Regions from separate parts of the Serratia sp. BNK-23 genome, predicted to be linked through region 4. Evidence: predicted binding sites of a transcription regulator. Region 4 holds the regulator's gene; each other region holds the start of a gene.
The links. The regulator Fur, encoded in region 4, represses iron uptake genes when iron is present. The targets are predictions, from matches to a motif close to ATAATAATGAGAACNACTATCAA.

Region 1 (2,204 bases), 2.0 Mb from region 4:
GCGTCACGTTGATTTCATGCAGTTCGCCGCTGTCGTCCAAATCTTCATTTAAGCGCATCGCCATGACTCACCCCACCCGCAGTTGGTGTGCGTGCTGTGAGCGCTTGGCTTCTGCCGTTGCGGCCAGATCCAGATCGCGGCCCTGCAGCAGCAAGACCTGCGCCGCCACGTCGCCCACCTGAGCGCGATGGCCGCTGATGACGCGAGCGAAGATGTTGTAGATAACGACGGCAGGGATCGCCGCGACCAGACCCAGTGCGGTCGCCAACAGCGCTTCCGCGATGCCCGGCGCCACAACCGCCAGGTTGGTGGTCTGCGAATGGGCGATGCCGATGAAGCTGTTCATGATGCCCCACACGGTGCCGAACAGACCGACGAACGGCGAGATGGCGCCGATGGTGGCCAAGAAACCGTTGCCGCGGCCCATGTTGCGGCTGTAGGCCGCCACGCGGCGCTCGAGGCGGAAGCCGGTGCGCTCTTTGATGCCGTTGTTGTCGTTGGATTCCGCAGACAACTCCAGCTCATTTTGCGCGTCGTTCAGCAATACCGCGCTGACGCTCTCCGGACCGAAGTTTTGCGCCAGTTCGGAGGCTTCATCCAGCGAGCGCGCTTCGGCCAGCGCCAGCTGTTCGCGGCGCAGACGGCGCTTGGCGCGCAGCAGTTCGCTGCCTTTGGAGAACAGAATGGTCCAGGTCACGATCGAGGCCAGCACCAGGCCGATCATTACCGCTTTCACCACCGCGTCGGCGTGCTGGTACATGCCCCAAACGGACAGGTCCATGCCGCGGGTTTCCGGTGGCTGGATCGTTGGCGCCGGGTTCACCGGCGTAATGCTCTCCGGCGCGGCGGCTGCAGCAGGTGCAGGCGCGGTGGTCGGCGCAACGCTTTCGGCAACGGCCGGATTGCTCGCCGGCGCGGCCTGCGCGCTGCCGGCCAGCCCTACGACCAGCACCATAGATGCCATCAGGCTGCGGCCGAAGGCCTTGCCCCACTGCGCCCGGCCCTGGCCGAACGATCCTTGATTTAAATTCTTGCCAGCCGTTTTCACGCTGTGCCTCCACCCATTACCGATCAAAATTAAGGAATAATTCAGCGTGCGATCATATCAAACCAACCGGGGATTGATAGTGGTTCTCATTATTATTTACCAAATAAACGAGAAAATTTTAGCCAGCATCGCCACAAAGCGCCAATCTGTGTCCGTTCACCGCCAAATGCCCCTTTTATAGGGTGATTTCGTTACTTTTCTTCCACAACGACGCAACAACGCCACGCTGCCGAACGGCGTCTTGACCGATGAATGGGCTTCTCTCTCGCACCACGGCAGAAGGATGAGGCGAGAAATGCACGCCCGACAGACAATTATAGCCGTTTCTATATCTGGAAGTTAAAACGTCTGGATGGCTATATTAACTCATGTTAACGTAAGGGCTATCGTAAACGGGCACGTGCAGAGCAACCAGAGGTGAGCCAGGTACCATGACGTCAAAACATATCGAAACCGCGCTGATCGGCGCCGGCCGCGGCAAACGCTACACCCAGGGCTCCGTCAATCCCGTCACGCAACGCGCCTCTTCTTTGGTCTTCGACTCCGTCGCTGCCAAAAAACACGCCACCGCGCAACGCGCTCACGGCGAGCTGTTTTACGGCCGACGCGGCACCCTGACCCACTTCGCCCTGCAGGATGCGATGGTGGAGCTGGAGGGCGGCGCCGGCTGCGTGCTGTACCCCTGCGGCGCGGCGGCGGTGGCCAATGCGATCCTGTCGTTCGTCGGCGCCGGCGATCACCTGCTGGTCACCGGCTCTGCGTACGAGCCGACCCAGGATTTCTGCACCCATATCCTCGGCCGCATGAACGTCAGCACCACCTATTTCGATCCGCTGATCGGCGCCGACATCGCCAAACTGATCCAGCCCAATACCCGCGTGGTGTTCCTGGAATCCCCCGGCTCCATCACCCTGGAAGTGCAGGATATCCCGGCGATGGTGCAAGCCATTCGCGCCGTGGCGCCGGACGTGGTGATCATGATAGACAACACCTGGGCGGCGGGGGTGCTGTTCAAGGCGCTGGATTTCGACATCGACATTTCTATTCAGGCCGGCACCAAATACCTGATCGGCCATTCCGATTACATGCTTGGCACCGCCGTCGCCAACGCGCGCTGTTGGGATCAACTGCGCGAGTACTCCTATCTGATGGGGCA
Region 2 (2,204 bases), 1.3 Mb from region 4:
TCGTTGGTCATCTGCGTTTCATGCTGCGCCCTGCGCGTCACGGTGTGGTCGTTAACGTCAGAATTTACGTTATAGACCAGATATTTATAGTCTTCATCGCGGTGAGTGAAGCGCAGGTTCTGGGTAAACGACAGCGCATCGCTGAAGTTGTGCTCGAGGCTGTAACCGATCGACGCCTGCTCGCGCCGCGATTTGTTGAAGCTGGGCTCGCTGACGTTGAAGTCATAGGGCACGTAGCCCGCGCTGGTCGGGAACAGCGTGCCGGCGCGCGGCAGGAAGTTGCGCGACCCGGCTTTCGGATCGTTCTGGTAGCTGGTCAGCAGCGTAAAGCTGGTGTCTTCGTTCGGCAGCCAGGTGAAGGCCGGCGCGATGGCCACCCGTTGCTGCTTGCTGTCTTTGACGAACTCATGTTCGGTTCTGGCGATACCGTTCAGGCGATAGAACAGGGTGTTGTCGTCGTTGAGTTTGCCGCCGAAATCGAACGCCGTTTCCGCCAGATGGCGGTTGCCGGTGCTGAATTTGACTTCGTGAATGCTCTGGGCGGTAGGGCGTTTACTGGTCATCACCACCACGCCGCCGGGGCTGACCTGGCCGTACAGCACGCCGGCCGGGCCGTGCACCATCTCCACGCGCTCCAGCAGCCAGGGGTCGATCTGCCCGGCGCCGCCATTTTGGCTCGAGAGGCCAAAGTGCAGGCCGTCGAGCAGTTTGGGCGCATAGCGGAAGCCGCGGCTGATCACTTCGTCATTGCGGTTGGAGTTGCCGCGGTAGGTGGTGATCACCCCGCTGGTGTAGTTCAGCGCGTCGGCGACCGACGCCGGCTCCTGGTCGTTCATTTGCTCGCGCGTGACCACCGAGATGGACTGCGGCGTCTTGCGCAGAGAGGCGGCGGTCTTGGTGCCGGCGGCGCTCTCTTTGGCGACGATCCCTTTGACCGGCGCGGTCACGCTGTTTTGCGCGTCGGCGGTCACCAAAATCGTTTCGTCCGCTGCCGCAGAAGCGTGTTGCGCCAAGGGCAATAACGCCAGCGCCGATCCCAGCAACAGACACCTGGCGGACATCGCCTCCGCATTCCCGTTAGCTATCCCTTTGTTTTTAATCTTCATTATCTCTCCTGCATACCTGCGTTGTGTGTTATGCCACCCTGATAAACCCCGAAATATCGGCGAGCGGTATTCACCCGTCGACGCGGAGACGCCGTATGTGCACGACGGTAAAAATCCGACAAATAGTATTGAAAATGATAATGAGTATCAATACGATTGTCAGGTTTTGTAAAAATCACTCATGTTATGTAAGGGGCGCTATGGAGTTTTTGCCGGAAAAGAGGCCAGGAAACGACCTTGAGGGATTGGCGGCGCAATGGCTGCGTGAAGAGGCGGCAGGGCAATCCGCGTGGTGGCAAAAGGTTGCCGCGCAGGGCACGCCCATCGTCGACGCGCTCGACGAACGCCACGTCAAAATGACCTGGCTATGGCGCGACCCCGCCGGCGATGAACGGCACTCGCCGATATGCCGCGTTTACGCCGATATCAACGGCATTACCGATCACCACAGCACGTCCCCCAGCAGCCTGACCAGGCTCCCCGGCACCGACGTTTGGTACGGCTCGGCCGTTATCGATCGCCGCTGGCGCGGCAGCTACAGCCTGATCCCCATTACCGAGCGAGATCTCCCCCCGTCTTCAGCGATGACGAAACGTTACGCGACCGCCAGCAGCGTGCCTGGTGGGTATCGCTGTTCCCGTTGGCGATCGCCGATCCGCTGAACCGGCTCTCGCTGGGGCCGTCTCATCGCCCGCGGCCCGTATCCCTGGCGCAAGGACCGGATGCCGACGATCAAAGCGCCTGGCAGGCTGCCGATCGGCCGCTGGATGAGGCGCGGCTACAGCGATTTCAGTGGCACAGCGAACGGCTGGGTAACCAGCGGCGCGTTTGGCTGTATGCCAGCGGCGACGCGGCGGTGAAAGCGAACCGCCCGCTGGTGCTGCTGCTCGACGGCCAAAACTGGATCGAAAGGCATGCGCTGCTGCCGGTGATCGAGAACGAAACCGCAAAAGGGCAGTTGCCTCCCGCGTGCTGGTTGCTGATCGATGCGATCGATGGTGAATACCGGGAAAACGAGCTGCCCTGCAACGCCGTCTTCTGGCAGGCGGTGATCGACGAACTGCTGCCGCAGGCGCAGCGCCGCGAAGCGTTCAGCGA
Region 3 (2,204 bases), 990 kb from region 4:
TTGAGGATACCGCCCTTGCTCTCGCCGCCGGAGAACCAGTTCTGCACCGTCGAGTATTTCACTTCGGCGTCTTTATGCAGGATCACTTCCACCACCGCCGCGTGCAGCTGGTAGCTGTCGCGCACCGGGGCGGAACAGCCTTCGATATAGCTGACGTAGCTGCCTTCGTCGGCGATCAGGATGGTGCGCTCGAACTGGCCGGTTTTGGCGGCGTTGATGCGGAAGTAGGTCGACAGCTCCATCGGGCAGCGCACCCCTTTCGGCACATAGACGAAGGTGCCGTCGGAGGCCACCGCGGCGTTCAGCGCAGCGAAGAAGTTATCGTTGGACGGCACCACGCGCCCCAGGTATTGACGCACCAGATCCGGGTATTCCTGGATCGCTTCGCCGAACGAACAGAAGATCACCCCGCTCTCCGCCAGTTTTTCACGGTAGGTGGTGGCGACCGAGACCGAGTCGAAGATGGCGTCCACCGCCACCTCGCTGCCCTCGCGCACCGGCACGCCGAGCTGGTTGAACGCCAGCTCCACTTCGCTGGTCAGGTAATCTTTTTCCGTCGCCGCGCCCGGTTGCTGCTCGGCGCCGGGTTGCGAACCGCATGCATCGTCGCAGCTGCCGCAGGACGGCGCCGAATAGTAACTGTAGTCCTGGTAGTTCAGGCGTTCGTAATTGGCCTTCAGCCAGTGCGGCTCTTCCATCTGCAGCCAGGCGCGATAAGCCTCAAGGCGGAATTCCAGCATCCACTCGGGTTCGTTGCGCTTGGCCGAGATGGCGCGCACCACCTCTTCGTTGATGCCCTTGGCCAACTCATCGGTTGCCAGCTGGGTGAAGAAACCTTCTTTGTAGCGACCTTCGCTGACCCAAGCCTGCACTTCATTAGGCATTTCTACATTGCTTCGTGTCATGTTGATTGCATCGCTCAAACGCCAAAGCTCTCGCCGCACCCGCAGGCATGCTGAGCTTTAGGGTTGTTGAATTTGAATATCTGATTCAGCCCTTCGCGGACGTAATCTACCGTGGTGCCATCGATGAACGGCATGGCCTTCAGCGGCACATAGAGTTTGGCGCCGTCGCGCTCAAACAGCAGATCGTCATCGGCGGGTTCGCGGGTCAGATCCAGCACATAGGCAAAGCCGGCGCAGCCGGATTGTTTCACCCCTAGCTGCAGCCCTTTCACCTGCGGATCCTGCTGCATCAGTTTGGTTATTTGTCGTACGGCGCTGTCGCTGAGCGAAATGCCTTGCCAGACATTTTCATCCAGAGAAAAAGTGCCGACATTTTCCGTTTGCATAGGGTCTACCTCACACTCGTGTTTGGCCACAGCCAATCTGGGTTGCTTATATGTTAGTGATAACGATTATCACTTCAACCGTTTGTTTTGCGGGGGTATCCGCCGCAAGCGCGGTTTTTCGCTGCGGCGTGCGGCAAGCCAGCGGGACATCCGTGGCGGCTTGCGGCGTCTGGCGGCAAGGTGTGCATGCTATCCCTATGAATTTATTCTTTATCCTGCATCACCGTACCGCACTCCCCGGTGGCCCGTCAGCGTTACAGCGCCGCGGTACGTTGCCGATCTAAACATTCATAGAAAATACCTATTTCTGCATTCTGTCTGTCGTAAATGTGCGTTTATCGGCATTTCGTGGCGCAGCGCAAGCGCGCGCCCTCAGGTTAAAGTTTAGTCGCTCAGCATCAAGTTGGGTCGTCGGCGACCTTTTACACCCCGCGCAATGAAAAAACGCCACGCCGGGGATTGATCGGCAGCGCGGCAGTTTATATGATAATGATTATCATTCAATTTAAATTTGAGCGCGAAGCCAATGACTCTTTCGATCAACGCATGGTTGCTGGGCAAGATTGATGACTACAAATTCAGCGTGCGCGACGCCACGGTGGACTTTTACATGGCCGAAGCGGCGCTACGGCGCCCGGAATGCAATATCGACCACCTGAAGCGGTACAACAGCGTCAGCCTGACCATGGCCAATTTGTGTCTGGAGAACGGCGACGACGACAGCTACCTGCACGCGCTCAGCAAGCTGCACAACCGGCTGATCGTCGAGATCAACAACCCACAGCGTTGCCAGCTGTTTCGGGTGCAAAGCTACCACTTCGCCCGCCATACGCTGACGCTGATCTGCCAAAAATATGCAATGGAAGGCACCTGGGAGAAGGCGAACGCGTTTCAGAAGGACTTCGTCAAACGC
Region 4 (2,204 bases):
GGACAACATGCCGCAGAACGCGGAAACCTCGGTCGACCGCGACGGCAACCACTTTAACGCCAAAAGCGACAAGCCGTGGCCGGGCGCCTACGGTCTGTCCGCTCAGCTGTGGAGCGAAACCCAGCGCACCGATCCGCAGATGGAATACATGATCTTCCCGCGCGCGCTGTCGGTGGCGGAACGCGCCTGGCACCGAGCCGGTTGGGAGCAGGACTATCGCGCCGGCCGTGAATACAAAGGCGGGGAAACCCACTTTGTCGACACCAAGGCGCTGGAGAAAGACTGGTTGCGCTTCGCCAATATCCTGGGCCAACGAGAACTGGCCAAGCTGGACAAAGGCGGCGTCGCTTACCGTCTGCCGGTGCCGGGCGCGCGCGTGGCGGGCGGCAAGCTGGAAGCGAATATCGCGCTGCCGGGATTGGGCATCGAGTACTCCACCGACGGCGGTAAGCAGTGGCAGCGCTATGATGCCAAGGCCAAACCGGCGGTCTCCGGCGAAGTACAGGTGCGCTCGGTCAGCCCGGACGGTAAACGTTACAGCCGCGCCGAGAAGGTCTAAGCCCGGCACATCGGCCTGTCGTCATGGCGGCGGGCCGCTTAACGAAGGGGGAATGCGTTCGCCCCCGCGCGTGCCGGCGTGGGGCGGATGTTGAAGTGAGAGCAGTACGTGGAGTCGCAGTGCCGCTGCAATTGTAGTATTTCATGACATGATCTTTCCCCGGCTTGCCCGGGGATTTTTTTGCCCGTTGTACGGCGGGCATAAAAAAACCGCCTCAATGTGAGGCGGTTTCTCATAGCCGGTGAGGCTTATTTCTTGTCGTGCAGCGATTCGTCTTCGCGGCAGTCACCGGTTTCACAGTGGCCGTACAGGTACAGACTGTGGTTGGTAAGCTTGATGCCGTGCTGCTTGGCGATATCACGCTGGCGCACTTCGATGGATTCGTCGCTGAATTCGATCACTTTGCCGCAGTCCAGGCAAATCAGGTGATCGTGGTGATGCTGTTGGGTCAGCTCGAACACGGACTTGCCGCCTTCGAAGTTGTGACGTGTCACAATGCCCGCATCGTCAAACTGGTTCAGTACGCGATAAACCGTTGCCAGGCCGATCTCTTCGCCCATATCAATCAGTTTTTTGTACAAATCTTCCGCACTGACGTGATGGCATTCCGGATTTTGCAGTACTTCCAGGATTTTGAGTCGCGGAAGCGTGACTTTTAAGCCGGCCTTCTTCAATGCGATGTTGTTGTCGGTCATGCGAATTCAGTCCTGTTACTATGCTAATCAAGTTGAGGCGTACTCGCCTGTGGCATCGGTCGGCACAAAGAGTTAATGCGTCTCATTATAGAACCGGTTGTACTAAATGGAAACCGCCGGTTGTTAACAAAGATATAATTGCACTATTGCATGTTTTGCATGCAACGCCTTGATGGATGGGATAAACCGATATCTCAGTCTACCGTGACGGGGTGGGAAGTTACAAATCTGTAGCTTCTATCGCAGCAATCCCTGTTGCCGATGACGGCCCTGTCGGCACACTATGCACTTTACAGGGCCTTTGTTCAACCTTTCGCCAGTCCCGGCGTTTAGCCGACGATATCGGCCAGGCTCAGCTCTTCGACAATCTGTTTGACCCAGGCGTCGACGCGCTCGTTGGTCAGCTCCGGCTGACGGTCTTCGTCGATCGCCAGACCGATGAAGTGGTTGTCGTCCGCCAGGCCTTTGGAAGCTTCGAAGTGGTAGCCTTTGGTCGGCCAGTGGCCCACGATGGCCGCGCCGCGCGGTTCGATGATGTCGCGGATGGTGCCCATCGCGTCACAGAAGTATTCCGCGTAGTCTTCCTGGTCGCCGCAGCCGAACAGCGCCACCAGTTTGCCGTTGAAATCGACTTCTTCCAGCGTCGGGAAGAAATCGTCCCAGTCACACTGCGCTTCACCGTAGTACCAGGTCGGGATACCCAGCAGCAGGATATCGAACCCTTCCAGGTCTTCTTTGCTGCTTTTGGCGATGTCGTGCACTTCAGAGACGTCGTCGCCAAACTGTTTCTGGAGAATTTTCTGGATCATTTTGGCAATGTTTTCGGTATTGCCAGTGTCGCTGCCAAAGAAAATGCCTACAGTAGCCATATCGCGTATAACCTTTAAATTCAATTAATTGCATTACTCGGCGCCGGCACTGCCGCCGATTAAAATGATGCCATGGCAAGA

Region 1: a site for Fur is predicted at 1,122-1,144, ahead of exbB (tol-pal system-associated acyl-CoA thioesterase). Genes of this name have one in related genera too.
Region 2: a site for Fur is predicted at 1,235-1,257, ahead of ACMGF9_RS11500 (TonB-dependent siderophore receptor). Genes of this name have one in related genera too.
Region 3: a site for Fur is predicted at 1,342-1,364, ahead of sufA (Fe-S cluster assembly scaffold SufA). Genes of this name have one in related genera too.

The regions. Positions count from the first base shown of each region.
Region 1 is NZ_CP179900.1:590,725-592,928, reverse strand. Features, by position in the region: gene exbD (TonB system transport protein ExbD) at 1-64, opposite strand, end outside; gene exbB (tol-pal system-associated acyl-CoA thioesterase) at 68-1,048, opposite strand; gene metC (cystathionine beta-lyase) at 1,480-2,204, shown strand, end outside.
Region 2 is NZ_CP179900.1:2,440,124-2,442,327, forward strand. Features, by position in the region: gene ACMGF9_RS11500 (TonB-dependent siderophore receptor) at 1-1,106, opposite strand, end outside; partial or broken gene fes (enterochelin esterase) at 1,307-2,204, shown strand, end outside.
Region 3 is NZ_CP179900.1:2,717,776-2,719,979, forward strand. Features, by position in the region: gene sufB (Fe-S cluster assembly protein SufB) at 1-905, opposite strand, end outside; gene sufA (Fe-S cluster assembly scaffold SufA) at 920-1,291, opposite strand; gene ACMGF9_RS12850 (hypothetical protein) at 1,818-2,204, shown strand, end outside.
Region 4 is NZ_CP179900.1:3,703,726-3,705,929, reverse strand. Features, by position in the region: gene ACMGF9_RS17685 (beta-N-acetylhexosaminidase) at 1-559, shown strand, start outside; gene fur (ferric iron uptake transcriptional regulator) at 808-1,254, opposite strand; gene fldA (flavodoxin FldA) at 1,584-2,123, opposite strand.